DNA from 4 places in the Diaphorobacter sp. LR2014-1 genome. Region 4 is predicted to be linked to each of the others. Evidence: predicted binding sites of a transcription regulator. Region 4 holds the regulator's gene; each other region holds the start of a gene.
What was found. The regulator FNR, encoded in region 4, switches genes on or off when oxygen is low (the NO sensors DNR and NnrR bind a similar motif). The targets are predictions, from matches to a motif close to TTGATNNNNATCAA.
Positions count from the first base shown of each region.

Region 1 (3,577 bases), on a different contig from region 4:
TGGGGAGCACGGCGATCACACCCACGCTGGCGCCGGCGTAGTCGATGGGGGCGTCCGCCCCGCCAAAGCGCCCGCGCGTGGCCTGTGCCAGACGCTGGCCGAACCCCTGGCGGGCCGCCTCCAGCGCCGGGCCGGGCGCGGGGCCGGGGCCTACGGCCACGAACTCATCGCCCCCGTAGCGTGCGACGAAGTCCTGCGCGCGCGGCGCCGCGCAGCTGATCGGCCATGTCGGCCAGGAAGAGGTCGCCCACCTCGTGGCCATAGGTGTCGTTGATCGCCTTGAAACCGTCCAGGTCCATGAAGGCGATCAGCACCGCCGTGCCCTGGCGCGCGCCTTGCGCCAGTTGCTGGTGCAGCATTTCGCGCAGCGCGCGGCGGTTGGGTAGGCCGGTAAGGGCATCGGTCGCCGCATAGGCCGCCAGCCGGGCATTGGCCTGCAGCAATTGCTGCAGCAGCTGCTCGCGCTCGACCTGCTGGCCAATGAGCCGCGCGAACAGCGTCAGCGCGTTGCGCGCCTGTGAAGTGAGCTCCTGGCGCTCGTCGCTGGCGGCGCAAAGCGTGCCGTAGAGCTGGCCGTCGGCCATGCGCACCGGTGTGCTGGCGTAGGTCTGGATGCCCAGCGCCGCGGCGGCCTGCGAATCGCCCCAGCATTGCCCCACGTCGGCGGTGAAGGGGCGGCCCTCGTCCAGCGCGCGTTTGCACAACGTGTCGTGCCAGGGCACGCTCAGTCCCTCCGGGATCTGCATCTGGCGCGTGTTGCGCGCGTACAGCACACGCTGCACACCCCGCTCCAGGTCCACCACCGTGAGGTAGGTGGATTCGAACCCGGTGATGTCTTCCAGCAGCTCCAGCAGCGGCCGGGTGAGCTCTTCGACGGTGCGTGCGCGGGTGACGGTCTCGCTGAGATGGTCCAACAGGTTGTCCATGCGGCCATTATGGGTGGGTGTGCCGCAGGACGCTGGCCGGGACAGGCAGCGAACGCCTGCCCCTCCAGTTGGATCACGGTGTGCGCGCTAAGGTGCGGCGCTGGGCCAGGCGGGGCGCCGGCCTGTGAGCTGGCTCACGATGGCGCCCTTGAGGGGCGGCAGCCGGTTGGCGCCCGCCAGCACCACCTGGCGCAGCAGGCGGGGCAGCGGCCGGTCGTCGGTGTACAGGCGCACGATGGCATTCGTGCCCTGGTACAGCGGCCAGGCGTGGCGGTGATGGCCGCGCGCGTAACCCTCCAGCACGCTGGCGGCGCCGATGTCCGCGCCGCGCTCGCGTGCCTGGGTGAGAGTGCGCGTGAGGCTGTCCACACCCGCCAGCCCCATGTTGAACCCGTGCGCCGTCACCGGGTGCATGCCGACGGCCGCGTCACCCAGCAGCGCGCAGCGCGCGGCGGCGAAGCGGTGCGCATACACGGCGACCAGCGGGTAGGCGTGGCGCTCGCCCACCAGCCGCATGGCGCCCAGGCGGTCCTTGAACTGGGCTTGTACGCGTGCGGCGAATGCCTCAGGGGGCAGTGCCAGCAGCTCCTGCGCATGCGCCGCGCCGGTGGTGACCACGGCCGAGCACATCGGCGCGCCATCGACCAGGTCGCCCGGCAGCGGCAGGATCGCCAGCGTCTGCTCGTAGCCGAAGCACTCGTGCGCGACCTCGTGGTGGGGCAGCTCATGGCGCAGGCGGCAGACGATGACCGTGCGGCCGAAGTCGTGCATGGCCGCGCCAATGCCCAACTGGCGCCGCGTGGCGGAAAAGCGGCTGTCGGCAGCCACCAGCAGCGGGGCCTGCAGACGCAGGGGCGCTGCGTCGAGGTTGCGGGTGTCGGTGTATTCCAGCTCAGCATGCGCGGGCGTGACGGCCACGCGCGTGACGCGCGCCTCGGTGACCAGTCGTACGCCGGGCGTGTGCGCGGCCACTTCGTAGGCCGTGCGGCGCAGCGCGTGGTTGGGCACGATCCAGCCCAAATGCTGGACGCCGCTGCCGCCTGCATGCAGCTGCATGGCCCCGCGCTGGCCCACGGGGCCGTCGTGCACCTGCGCCTCGCGCAGCAGGCCGACCTCGTGCGCGGCCAGGCGCTGCCAGCTGCCGATGCGCTGCAGCGTCGCCACGCTGGGGTGGGTGAGTGCAATCTCGCGCCCGTCGGCCGGGGGCGCGGCCAGCGTGGAAGCGGGTTGCTGCTCCAGCACCGTCACCTGCATGCCAGCCTGGGCCAGCGAGGCCGCCAGCGACAGCCCGGCAGGCCCCGCACCCACGATGAGCACGTCGCTGCGCTGAGAGGAAACGTCTTGTGTTGTCATGATTGAGAAACAGGCCGCCGGCAGTGGCAACAGCGGGCAATTGTCGGCAGGGCGGAAAGCGGCGATCTTGCCTTGCGTCAAGCACGGCGGCCATGCGGCCGCTTCCTACGCCGGGCGGGCGATGGTCTCACTACAGTGGAGAACCCTGCAACCAGCAAGCAAAGGACCCGACATGCGCGTGGACATCTACCGCCGATCCGAAGCCGAGGGGCGTTATTCCCATCTGGCCGTGCCCGAGGGCAAGCCCATACCGCAGGAGGCCATCAATACCGATTGGAACTGCGAGCACCGCGCCGTGGAACGGGACGAAACCCAGGCGCACTGGAACGACCTTGGTATTCCCGAGCCCGGACGGCAGCTGCGCGATAAGGGCTATGCCATCACCAGCGTGACGGAGCAGCCGCGGCGCTGAGGCCAGGTGCGGCCGGCGAGGTGCCGCCGGCCAGGTGCGACCGGCGAGGTGCGGCCGGCCAGTTGTCACGTGCGTGGCGCGCACGGCGACCGCGACCGCGCTAGGCTGTGCGCATGGAGACACACCACAACATCCCCCCAACACACCCGCCTTACACGCCCCAGATACGTCGCTACCAGGATGGGCTGCAGGCGCAGCACGGCCTGCGCTTTGACGATTACGACGCGCTATGGCGCTGGTCCACCACCGATCTGGACGCCTTCTGGCAGAGCGTCTGGGACTATTTCGACCTGCAGTCACCCACGCCGCACCGCGCGGTACTCGCAAAGAACGTGATGCCCGGCGCGCAGTGGTTCCCCGGCGCGCAGGTGAACTACGCGCGCCAGGTGCTGCGCCATGTGGGCGCCGCACAGGCCGCGGGCCAGCCGGCCCTCATCGGCCGCAACGAACGCGGCGAGCGCCGCGAGCTGTCCTGGCCCGCGCTGCGCCGGCAGGTGGCGGCGCTGGCGCTGCACATGAGGGCCCAAGGCGTACAGCCCGGCGATCGCGTGGCAGCCTACCTGCCCAACATCCCCGAGACCATCGTCGCCTTCCTGGCCTGCGCCAGCATCGGTGCGGTGTGGAGCCTGTGCGCGCCCGACATGGGTACGCACGCGGTGCTGGACCGCTTCCGCCAGATCGCTCCGACGGTGCTGTTGGCCGTGGACGGCGTCACCTATGGGGGGCGCGACCATGACCGTTGCGACGTGCTGGCCGAGCTGCGCGCGCAACTGCCCACGCTGCGCCACGTGGTGCTGGTGAACAACCTGGATGCTTCAAAAACAGTAGCTGATACCGCTTGCTACGCAAGCGTCATCGCCCGAAATGATGCAGAGACTGCGGCCTT
Region 1 covers NZ_MTBE01000001.1:202,588-206,164, reverse strand. The annotation lists partial or broken gene BV908_RS00975 (sensor domain-containing diguanylate cyclase) at 1-926, opposite strand, end outside; gene ubiM (5-demethoxyubiquinol-8 5-hydroxylase UbiM) at 1,014-2,279, opposite strand; gene BV908_RS00965 (DUF6139 family protein) at 2,452-2,691, shown strand; gene BV908_RS00960 (acetoacetate--CoA ligase) at 2,805-3,577, shown strand, end outside.
Region 1: the regulator FNR is predicted to act here: its motif matches at 2,347-2,360, upstream of ubiM (5-demethoxyubiquinol-8 5-hydroxylase UbiM).

Region 2 (3,577 bases), on a different contig from region 4:
GCACCGCGCTGCGCGCAGGTGCCGCCAGCAACGCCATTCCTGCGAAAGCTATCACCCACATCACCATCCAGCCGGCCAGCATGTGGCCATCGTTCCAGGTGTCCATGACCTGGTTGGCCACGACAAGCAGCGCGGCGACCAGCGCCGCCAGCAGCAGCGACGTTGCGCCGCGGGTGCCGTCAAAGCGGGCAGCGGTTTGCTTCAGATGGCTTGCGGCCTCTTCAATGCGTGCAATGCCGTGGTGCTGGACAGGAACATCGATGTGTACAAACTTCGTCATGATGCGACTCGTACGCCAGTGTTGGCAAAATTGCCGGGCGGTGCAGCAATACTAGGGTTTACCCTGGTTTGTGTCTAATTTATATGTTGAATCACCCATATTCATCTGCGTGATGATTGAAGCATGCAGCCATTGAACTTTCGCACGCTGGATCTCAATCTGCTGCGCGTCTTTGACGAGGTCATGGCCGAGCGCAACCTGACCCGCGCCGCCGAGAAACTGGCCATCACACAGCCCGCCGTGAGCAACGCACTGCGCCGGTTGCGCGAGGTGCTCGGCGACGAGCTGGTCACGCGGCGCGGCCACGGCGTGGAGCCCACGCCGCGGGCACTGGCCCTGTGGCCCGCCGTACGGCACGCATTGGCACAGTTGCAGGAGACACTTTCCCCCGGGCGCTTTGACCCGGCGTCCGCTCAGACGACCTTCGTTCTGGCGATGGCCGACGCCACGGGTGCCACGCTGATCCCGCCACTCATCGAGATCGTGGAACGCGAGGCCCCCGGCGTCTCGCTGCGCGTGGTGCCGCTGACCACGCGCGACCCGCGCCGCCTGCTGGACGACGAGAGCGCCGACATGGCCGTGGGCTACTTCCCCGCCGTGCTGGCCGACCTCACGGCGCGGGCGCAGTCGGACAACGTGGTGGCGCACGAAAGCACCCGCCTCTACGATGGCCAGTACGTGTGCGTGATGCGCGCGGACCACCCGCTGGCCGCCGTGCCGATGACGCTGGACCTGTACTGCGCCGCGCGCCACCTGCTGGTGAGCTTCTCGGGCAAGCCCTTCGGCTTCATCGACGGGGCATTGGCCGCGTTGGGACGTGAACGCCGCATCGTGCTTACCGTGAACCAGTTCTTCACCGCGGGACGGGTGGTGGCCACCACGGACCTGCTCACCGTGCTGCCGCGCCACTTCGTCGGCGTGGCCAGCGTGCGCGACGAACTGGTGTGGCGCCCGCTGCCCATGACGCTGCCGCCCGTGCACGTGGACGCACTGTGGCACCGCCGGCGCAACCACGACCCCGCCCACCGCTGGCTGCGCGAGGCGATTGCGCGCGCCGCGCGCAACACGCCCGCCCCCATTCACCGCCAGGATTGACCCGTCCCACTCACCCATGAAGCTGCAACTGCTGTCCGACCTGCACCTGGAAGCCCACCCGCATTTCACCCCCAGCCCCGCCGTTGGCGCCGATGTCCTGGTGTTGGCCGGCGACATCGGCTCTTACCAGGCCGGCTCGCTGCTGTCGGACGACGACTTCGGCCTGGCGCGCTTCTCCCCTCTGCCGCAGTACGCCGGATGGCCCACGCCAGTGGTCTTCGTCCCTGGCAACCATGAATACGACACGCAGGACTTCGACGCCGCGCATGCGCGCCTGCGCCGCATCTGCGACCGGCTGGGGCTGATCTGGCTGGAGCGTGAGAGCATGGTGCTGCAGGGGGTCCGCTTCGTTGGAACGACGCTGTGGAGCGACTTCGACGCGCTGGCCGATCACGCGGCGATCACCGACCCGGGCCAGCGACTGCAGCGGCGCGAGAAGGCGTTCCGCGCGGCCAATTTCTATCTCTCCAAGACTGGCAGCACCCGCCAGGGTGTGCCCTTCCTTGCAGCCGAGGTGCGCGAACAGGCCCTGGTTTGCCAGGCCTGGCTACGCAACGCGCTCGCGCAGCCCTTTGCGGGCACGACGGTGGCCGTCACGCACTTCGCGCCCAGTCTGCTCAGCGCCGATCCGCGCTACGGCCTGGTGCCGGGCACAGCGGGGTTTTGCAATGCGCTGGACGACTGCCTGCCCCACGCCCAGCTGTGGCTGCACGGCCATCTGCATGCCCCCAGCGACTACCTGGTGCGCGGGGCCCGCGCGGACGGCGCGCCCTGGAGCTGCCGCATAGTGGCCAACCCGCTGGGCTATGCCCGCAAGGGGGAGCAGGCAACCTTTCAGCCGCACTGCGTGCTCACCGTATGATGCGTGCGGGCCCTGCGCCCGCCACCGCGTACCGCATCAAAAATATGACTGAAGTCAAGACAACAGGCGCCAGCGCGGATTAGTCTGATTTCTCGTTTCCGGAGCACTTCGAATGAACATCCTGCTTGCTGTCGACGGCAGCACCTACACCAAGAAAATGCTGGCCTACCTGGCCGCTCACGACGAGATGCTGGGCAGCTCGCACACCTACACGGCCATCACCGTGCAGCCCCAGTTGCCTCCCCGCGCGCGCGCCGCGCTCGGCAAGGAAGTCGTGGACAAGTACCACGCTGAGGAAGGCGAAAAGGTGCTGTCGCCCGTCGTGAAGTTCATGGCGCGTCATGGCGTGCAGCTCAAGACCATGACCAAGGTGGGCCCGGCGGGCGAGACCATCGCCAAGGTGGCCGAGTCCGGCAAGTACGACCTGATCGTCATGGGCACGCACGGCCACGGCTCGCTGGGCAAGCTGGTGATGGGCTCGGTCAGCACGCAGGTGCTGGCCAACTGCCAGGTGCCGGTACTGCTGGTGCGCTGATCAGGCCACCCGCATGGCGGGGCCGCTCGCCAGGCCGCTCAGGCAGGTGTCCGCGGCCCAGTCGATGATGCACTCGTCCGCATAGCCGCGGTCGCGCAGCATGCCGAGCATGGGATCGGCATTGCGCGCCAGCAGCGCACACAAGATCACATCGGGCGGCAACTCGCGCCGCAGCTGTCCCTGGGCCTGCGCCTCGACGATCCAGCCGAGGATGCAGGCATGCACCTCCTGCATCGATGCCCGGTAGGCGTCGCAGGCGCGCAGCGCCTGGGCCAGCGCGGAGTTGCGGCTGGGCAGCAGCGGCACCTCGTCGGCCAGTTGCAACTGCAGCGTCCAGCACAGCAGCGCGTGCAGGCGCTGCATGGCGCCCAGTTCGGCCGGCAGCGCCGCCAGAAAGCGCTGCAGGCGCTCCACCACATGCACCATGGCGGCCGAGCACAGGTCGTCCTTGCCGGCAAAGTGTTTGTACAGGCTGGCCTTGGCAATGCCCACGGCCGCGGCGACCTCGTCCACGGTCATGGTCTCGAAGCCTTTTTCGCCCAGCAGGCGGCTCGCGGCCTCCACGATGGCATCCTCGCGCGCCCGGAGCATCTGCTCCTTGAAGGACGGACGGGGCGGCTGCAACGTGTTCATGCGGGCGATGTTAGCGAGCCTTCACCCCGCGCAGGCCGATAACCCTAAAGACCCCCATCCGCGTGTGCCGTCAGGCCGACAGGTACTGCGCCGCCGCGCTGGTGAGCGCATCGGCCAGCGCATCCAGCACTTCCGACTCCAGGTTCCATGAGTGCCAGTACAGCTGGATGGG
Region 2 covers NZ_MTBE01000001.1:180,615-184,191, forward strand. The annotation lists gene BV908_RS00845 (hypothetical protein) at 1-280, opposite strand, end outside; gene BV908_RS00850 (LysR family transcriptional regulator) at 404-1,375, shown strand; gene BV908_RS00855 (metallophosphoesterase) at 1,392-2,237, shown strand; gene BV908_RS00860 (universal stress protein) at 2,350-2,772, shown strand; gene BV908_RS00865 (TetR/AcrR family transcriptional regulator) at 2,773-3,405, opposite strand; gene BV908_RS00870 (LysR family transcriptional regulator ArgP) at 3,476-3,577, opposite strand, start outside.
Region 2: the regulator FNR is predicted to act here: its motif matches at 2,282-2,295, upstream of BV908_RS00860 (universal stress protein).

Region 3 (3,577 bases), on a different contig from region 4:
TGGTGCCCGCGAATACGCTGGCCACCTGCGGTACCACGTAGCCCACCAGGAACAGCACGATGACGATCGCGATCACGGTGACGATGGCCGGGTACAGCGCGGCGCCGATGAGCTTGGCGCGCAAGGCCTGGCGCTGCTCCAGATCGTCCGCCAGGCTGTCCAGCACTTCGGCCAGGCCGCCGCTGGACTCGCCCGCGCCGATCACGGCGCAGTAGATGTCGGAGAACTCGCGCGGGTGCTGCGCCAGCGCGCGTGCGAAGGTGGAGCCGGCGTTGACCTCGGCGCGCAGCGCGGCCAGCAGGTGGCGCTGGCGCTCGTCGTCCGCCTCTTCGGCGAGCGCGGTCAGCGCACGCTCCAGCGGCAGGCCCGAGCCCACCAGCCCGGCGAGCTGGCGCGTCCACACGCCCAGCCCCGTGGCGTTGAACACCGGCCGCGTGAACAGCCGCTGCGCCAGCGTGGGGGGTGTTCCGGGAGCGGCGCCAGCGGCCAGCGCCTCCACATCCAGGGGCACCAGGGCCTGGGCGCGCAGCAGGCTGCGGGCGGCCTTGGGGCTGTCGGCCTCCAGGGTGCCGCGGCGCACATGGCCTTGGGCGTCCAGGGCTTCGAAGGAATAGGCGGGCATGCGGAGAAGTCAGCGGCGGTGGGCGAGCAGGGGCAAACTGGGCGGGCCGCAGTCGACCCGTTCAGCCCGCCATGGTAGCCGCTGCGGGTGACAGTGCCGCGTGCGCCTGGGCGGTGATCTCCAGCGAGCGCAGGCGCAGCGCCGGGTCGTACACGTCGCTCACCAGCATGAATTCGTCGGCCTGCGTGGCGGCCAGCAGCGCCTGCAGGCCCTCGCGCACGGTCTGCGGGCCACCGACCACGCCGACCGCGAGGAAGTCGGCCACGGCGGCGCGCTCCTGCGGCGCGAGGCTCTGCAGATAACCTTCTACGGGCGGCTGCAGCAGTCCGCGCTGGCCGGTGAGGATGCCCAGCACGCGCTGGTAGGTGCTGCTGGCCAGGTACTGCGCCTCGTCATCGGTGGGTGCGGCGATCACGGGCACGCCGATCACCACGTAGGGCTTGGCGCATGTCGGCGAGGGGCGGAACAGCCGGCGGTAGATGTCGATGGCCGCGTGCAGCATGCGCGGCGCAAAGTGCGAGGCGAAGGCGTAGGGCAGGCCCATCTGCGCCGCCAGTTGCGCCGAGAACAGGCTGGAGCCCAGCAGCCAGAGGGGCACCTGCGTGCCGGCGCCCGGCACGGCGGTGATGCGCTGGCCCGGCTGCGCGGGCGCCAAGAGCTGCTGCAGCTCGGCCACGTCGCGGGGGAAGTCGGCCTCGGTCTCCACGCGGTCGCGGCGCAGGGCACGCATGGTGGCGCCGTCGGTGCCGGGTGCGCGGCCCAACCCCAGGTCGATGCGGCCGGGGTAGAGCTCGGCCAGCGTGCCGAAGGCCTCGGCCACCACCAGCGGCGCGTGGTTGGGCAGCATGATGCCGCCCGAGCCCACGCGGATGGACCGCGTGGCCCCGGCCACGTGGCCGACCAGCACGGCCGTGGCAGAGCTGGCGATGCCCGGCATGTTGTGGTGCTCGGCCAGCCAGTAGCGCTTGAAGCCCAGCGCCTCCACATGCTGCGCCGTCTGCACGGCGATCTGCAGTGCCTGGGCCACGGTGCCGCCCTCGCGCACGGGCACGAGATCAAGCATGGAAAGTAAAGGCAGGGAATGTGTGGTCATGGCACCGATTGTGGGCTGCGGGTGAAATCCGTGCTGCGCCGCGGGTATGGTGGGCAGAGGTTCCCGCATGGTGCATAGCGTTTTGCTATTGATATACTGAATTTGTTTTAAATCAACACACGAAACATATTGTCACTTTTGGCGTCCTGTGCGACGCTGCCAGGAAGTGATGCACGGGGCGTGCGGGGGGTGTCTATGGGGTTCTTCAGCCGTTTGTTTCAGCCGCGTGCCGATGGCCTGGCCGCGCCTGAGGACTGGACTTCGCTGCCTGCGAGCGAGGCCAGCGCGCTGGTGCTGTACGACGAAGAGGCTTCGCGGCTCCTGGCGGCGTTCGACATCGAGGCTGCCATCGTCATGCACGAGCGCTGGCTGCCCTGGCTGGCCCAAGCGCTGGCGGGCGCGCGCGACGAACAGCTGCGCCCCGAAACGGTGGTGGACGACACCTGTTCCGAGCTGGGCCGCTGGCTGCACGGCAGCGGGCGCGTGGCGCTGGGGCACTTTCCTGCTTTCGACATGCTGATGCGCCGCCACCAGTATTTTCACCACCAGGCGGCCGTGCTGTTGACGCATCTGGCGCAGGGCGATCAATTGCGGGCCGAGCAGGCGTTCAAGAGCTGCCAGCATGCGTCGCGCCAGGTGGTGCTGCTGCTCAAGGAGCTGCAGCGCGGGCTGGACCACGGGAAGCGTCCCCCCCAGCCGATGGCCACAGGTGAACGCTGAAATTCGCTATTGATATAAGAGCTACTAGCGCTTGTCTGTAATGGTTTTCAATGCAATTTGTATTGAAAACCCAGTCTTGGCAAGCGCGCCGCGCTCCTGTTTTTGAAAGGCGCCGCTGCGGCCTGTCCGCTCAGTCGCGCGTCACACGCAGCACTTCTTCGCGGCTGGTGATGCCGGCGTGGATCAGCCGCTCGCCATCGTCGCGCATCAGCGTCATGCCGCCGGCCAGGGCCTGGGTGCGCACCTCGGCCTCCGGGGCCTGGTTGTGGATCTGCGCGCGGATGGCGTCGTCCACCACCAGCAGTTCGAACACGCCGGTGCGCCCCGCGTAGCCGGTATGGCCGCAGTGCTCGCAGCCTGCACCGTGGCACTCGCCGCAATATTTGCGCACCAGGCGCTGCGCCAGCACCCCCAGCAGCGACGAGGACAGCAGGAACGGCTCCACTCCCATGTCGGTCAGGCGCGTGATGGCGCTGGCCGCGTCGTTGGTGTGGAGCGTGGCCAGCACCAAGTGGCCGGTGAGCGAGGCCTGGATGGCGATCTGCGCGGTCTCGAAGTCGCGGATCTCGCCGATCATGATCACGTCGGGGTCCTGGCGCAGGATGGCGCGCAGGGCCTTGGCAAACGTCAGGTCGATCTTGGCGTTGACCTGCGTCTGGCCCACCCCGGGCAGCTCGTACTCGATGGGGTCTTCCACCGTCATGATGTTGCTGCGCGCGGCGTCCAGCCGCGCCAGCGCCGCGTACAGCGTGGTGGTCTTGCCCGAGCCCGTGGGGCCGGTCACGAGGATGATGCCGTGCGGCTGCTGGATCAGGTGCGCCAGCCGCGCCAGCACCTCGCCCTGCATGCCCACGGCCTCCAGGTTCAGCTTGCTCTCGCTCTTGTCCAAGAGGCGCAGCACGGCGCGCTCGCCATGGGCGTTGGGCAGCGTGGACACGCGCACGTCGACGGCGCGGGTGCCCAGGCGCAGGCTGATGCGTCCGTCCTGCGGCAGGCGCTTTTCGGAGATGTCCAGGTCCGCCATGATCTTCAGGCGGCTGATCAGCGCGGCGTGCAGCGCGCGGTTGGGCTGCACCACCTCGCGCAGCGTGCCGTCCACGCGAAAGCGCACGCTGGAGTGGCGCTCGTAGGGCTCGATGTGG
Region 3 covers NZ_MTBE01000012.1:26,687-30,263, forward strand. The annotation lists gene gspF (type II secretion system inner membrane protein GspF) at 1-622, opposite strand, end outside; gene BV908_RS10745 (LLM class flavin-dependent oxidoreductase) at 684-1,715, opposite strand; gene BV908_RS10750 (CZB domain-containing protein) at 1,911-2,435, shown strand; gene BV908_RS10755 (ATPase, T2SS/T4P/T4SS family) at 2,566-3,577, opposite strand, start outside.
Region 3: the regulator FNR is predicted to act here: its motif matches at 1,818-1,831, upstream of BV908_RS10750 (CZB domain-containing protein).

Region 4 (3,577 bases):
AGGCAGCACGCCCCGCCCGCTCAACCCACAACGGCTGCTGCGCTTGCACCATCATCATCCCACCCCACGCGAGGATGAGCACGTGCATCAGCGTCCAAAGGGGGCGCAATGCCGAGGTGCTTTGCCCCAGCCATGCGAGTTGCTCCATGGCCAGCGCAACCACCGCCCCTGCGGCGCCGTAACCGATCAGGCGCCCCACGTGAAACTGCGCTACCCGTTGGAAGATTCCGCGACGGGACGCCCATTGAATGGTTTGGGTGGCGTCCGGCGTGCCACCCAGCCCCGTAAGCGCCGCGCAGGGAACAGAACACATCGCCAAACAGTGAGCCCCTCCCATCAGCCCCATCAGGAAGGCCGTCGTGGCCAGCGCCCACAGCATGGGTCAAATAATCCGGGAAAAGCGAGCGCGGTTGCGGTCAGCCTGCAGATACTTGTCGAACACCATGGCCACGCCGCGCACGAAATACCACCCCATGGGCGTGACTTCAACGCCCTCATCACTGATTTTCACTAAGCCCTGAGCCGCCATTTCTTGCAGTTGCTGTAATTCCGCATCGAAATAACTGCGGAAATCAATCAGCCAAGACTGTTCCAACGGCTCAAACAGCAATTCACCTTGGCACATCAACGCCATGATGACTGCGCGGCGCACTAAGTCGTCCTTGGTCAACGCCAGCCCGCGCACCACAGGCAAATGCCCCTGGTTAATGCAGTCGTAATACTCGTCTAGCGTTTTCACATTTTGGCTATAAGTAGCGCCCACGCGCCCGATGGCAGAAACGCCCAGACCAATCAGGTCGCAATCGGGCTGCGTGCTATAGCCTTGGAAATTGCGGTGCAGCCTGCCTTGCCGCTTGGCCACCGCCAGCGCATCGTCTGGCAGCGCAAAATGGTCCATGCCCACGTAGACGTAGCCGGCCTCCTGGAACACATCAAGTGACCGGGCCAGCATGGACACCTTGGCCGAAGCCATGGGCAACTCGGCCGTGATGATGCGTCGCTGCGATTTGAAGCGTTCTGGCAAGTGAGCGTACGCATACAGCGCGATCCGGTCTGGCCGCAGCTCGGCTACCTGCTCCAAGGTGCAATCAAACGACTCCGGTGTCTGTCGCGGCAGCCCGTAGATCAAATCCACGTTCACCGATTCAAACCCGAGCTTGCGAGCCGCATCGACCAACGCGAACACCTTTTCGGCAGGCTGAATGCGGTGCACGGCCTTTTGTACTTCAGGGTCGAAATCCTGCACGCCAAAGCTCAGGCGATTGAAACCCAGCTCCGCCAACAATCCCAGCCGCGCTTCATCCACGGTCCGGGGGTCCACTTCTATGGAGTACTCCCCCCCCGGAACGAGGACGAAACTGCGCCTCAGCATGCCCATCAGTTCGCGCAAACCGTCATCCGTCAGAAAAGTAGGCGTGCCTCCGCCGAAATGCAGCTGGCTCACATGCTGACCCACACCGCAGTGCGCCGTATGCAGGTCGATCTCACGGCTGAGGTAACGCAAGTAGACCTCTGCCCGCTCTGGATGCCGGGTAATGATCTTGTTACACGCGCAGTAATAGCACAGCGATTCACAAAACGGGATGTGGACATAAAGCGACAAAGGCATCGCCTTGGCTACCGAACCCACGCGACGCTGCTGCAGCGCAAGGATGTATTCCCGCTCGCCAAAAGCCTCGACAAAACGATCAGCAGTCGGATAAGAGGTGTAGCGCGGCCCTGGGACGTCAAAGCGACGCAGGAGCTCTGTTGTAACAACGGTCATGACGGGATTCCTTGCACTTTCATATCACTGTGCCGTAGAGTCCCCCATGAGTCCTTGACGTTGATCAAGCGCCCATAAGGTCCTTGTGGCGACAATTTGACTTCGGCTCAAAGTCGTCCAACGGCCTACGGCATTCCATGTCTCCCAGCCGTTCAGAGGTAAGCTCAAGCCATGAACAGGGTTCCCATGCATACGAATCTCCAGACCATCAAAGTTGCCTGCTCAAACTGCAATCTGCGTGAGCTGTGCATGCCCGTGGGTCTGGACGACCAGCAACTCAAGCGCATCGATGACATTGTTGCTGTACGACGCAAGATCAAGCGTGGCGGCACGCTTTTCCGGAACGGTGAACCCTTCACATCCCTTTTTGCTATCCGCACCGGATTCTTCAAGACCTGTGTCGCCACCGAAGACGGTCGCGACCAAGTGACAGGTTTTCAAATGGCGGGCGAGATCATCGGCCTGGATGGCATCGTGAGCGACCGTCACACTTGCGATGCGGTAGCGCTTGAAGACGCCGAAGTATGCGTCATGCCTTTCGATCGTATTGAAGAGTTGTCGCGCGAAGTAACGGCACTACAGCACCATGTGCACAAGATCATGAGCCGCGAGATTGTTCGCGAGCATGGGGTCATGCTGTTGCTGGGGAGTATGCGTGCCGAGGAACGCCTTGCCGCATTCCTGTTGAATCTCGTACAACGCTTGCATGCCCGGGGTTTCTCACAATCCGAATTGGTGCTGCGCATGACACGCGAAGAGATCGGCAGCTACCTGGGATTGAAACTGGAAACCGTCAGCCGCACGTTTTCGAAGTTCGTGGAAGAAGGTATTGTGGAAGTAAAACAGCGCCATGTGCGCATCGTCGATACCGATGCGCTGAAGCGCATTGTCAACAGCCAGCAAGCCTGCCATTAAGCCTGGGTTTTTGCTGATTCATAACTGATGGGCGGAAAGATCAGGAAACGTATTTGGCGCAATCAGCCGGCCGCGCCCCTTTGGGCACGGGGCAGCGATTCAACTCAAAGGGCGAGAGTGACAACAGCGTCGTCAATGCGCTGGAAGCCATGAGTACGAACCAGAACGTGAAAAAGGCGATGGTATACACACCTTCGCGCGAGAGATGCAGGGGTTGATCAAACCACTGCAGCGCTTCTGGATCCACGAAGGCGAACACCACCATTTCCATGACGCCCGCCATCAAAAAGGCCGGCCACGCGATCCACATCAATCGTTGCATCCACATTCGCCCATCTCCTAGCAGGTGTAGTTGACAGCCTAGCATCTGTTCTCCGGCATGCAAAGAGGACTCGCCCTGCCGGTCAGCGCGGTTGATCCTCCAGCGGAGTAGCTGCATGGTTGCGCCCCTTCATGGCAGGCGTCATGTCGCCCCCAGACTCCTTCAGGGTCTCGTTGATGTTCAATCCCCGTTGGTAATAGTCTTCCGCGATGACGGGGTCAGGTTGGCTCACGGCCAGCCAGAGGGTCACGAAGCCCGCAATGATGACTATCACCGGCCCCGCGATGACAAGCCAGACATGGCCAAACGTCCACCAAGGCTTTCCTGCGTCTTCCAGATTCATGGGGGAATTACTCGACATCGATACCAACTCCTCGCTCATTTATGAGCACAGCTTGTTCATTTGCATTCCACGACCGCCTTCAGCGAGGCACAAGGAACACGGATTTCTCTGCCACTTGGGCTTTATCACCCTGCGCTTGAATATCGAAATACACCGTATGCGATCCGGGAGATGCTGAGCCATACGGAATTTGAAGACGGACAACCACCCATCGGGATTCCGCCGGTCCAAT
Region 4 covers NZ_MTBE01000003.1:98,871-102,447, forward strand. The annotation lists gene BV908_RS03805 (sulfite exporter TauE/SafE family protein) at 1-379, opposite strand, end outside; gene hemN (oxygen-independent coproporphyrinogen III oxidase) at 383-1,765, opposite strand; gene fnr (fumarate/nitrate reduction transcriptional regulator Fnr) at 1,937-2,680, shown strand; gene BV908_RS03820 (hypothetical protein) at 2,721-3,008, opposite strand; gene BV908_RS03825 (FixH family protein) at 3,085-3,345, opposite strand; gene ccoG (cytochrome c oxidase accessory protein CcoG) at 3,425-3,577, opposite strand, start outside.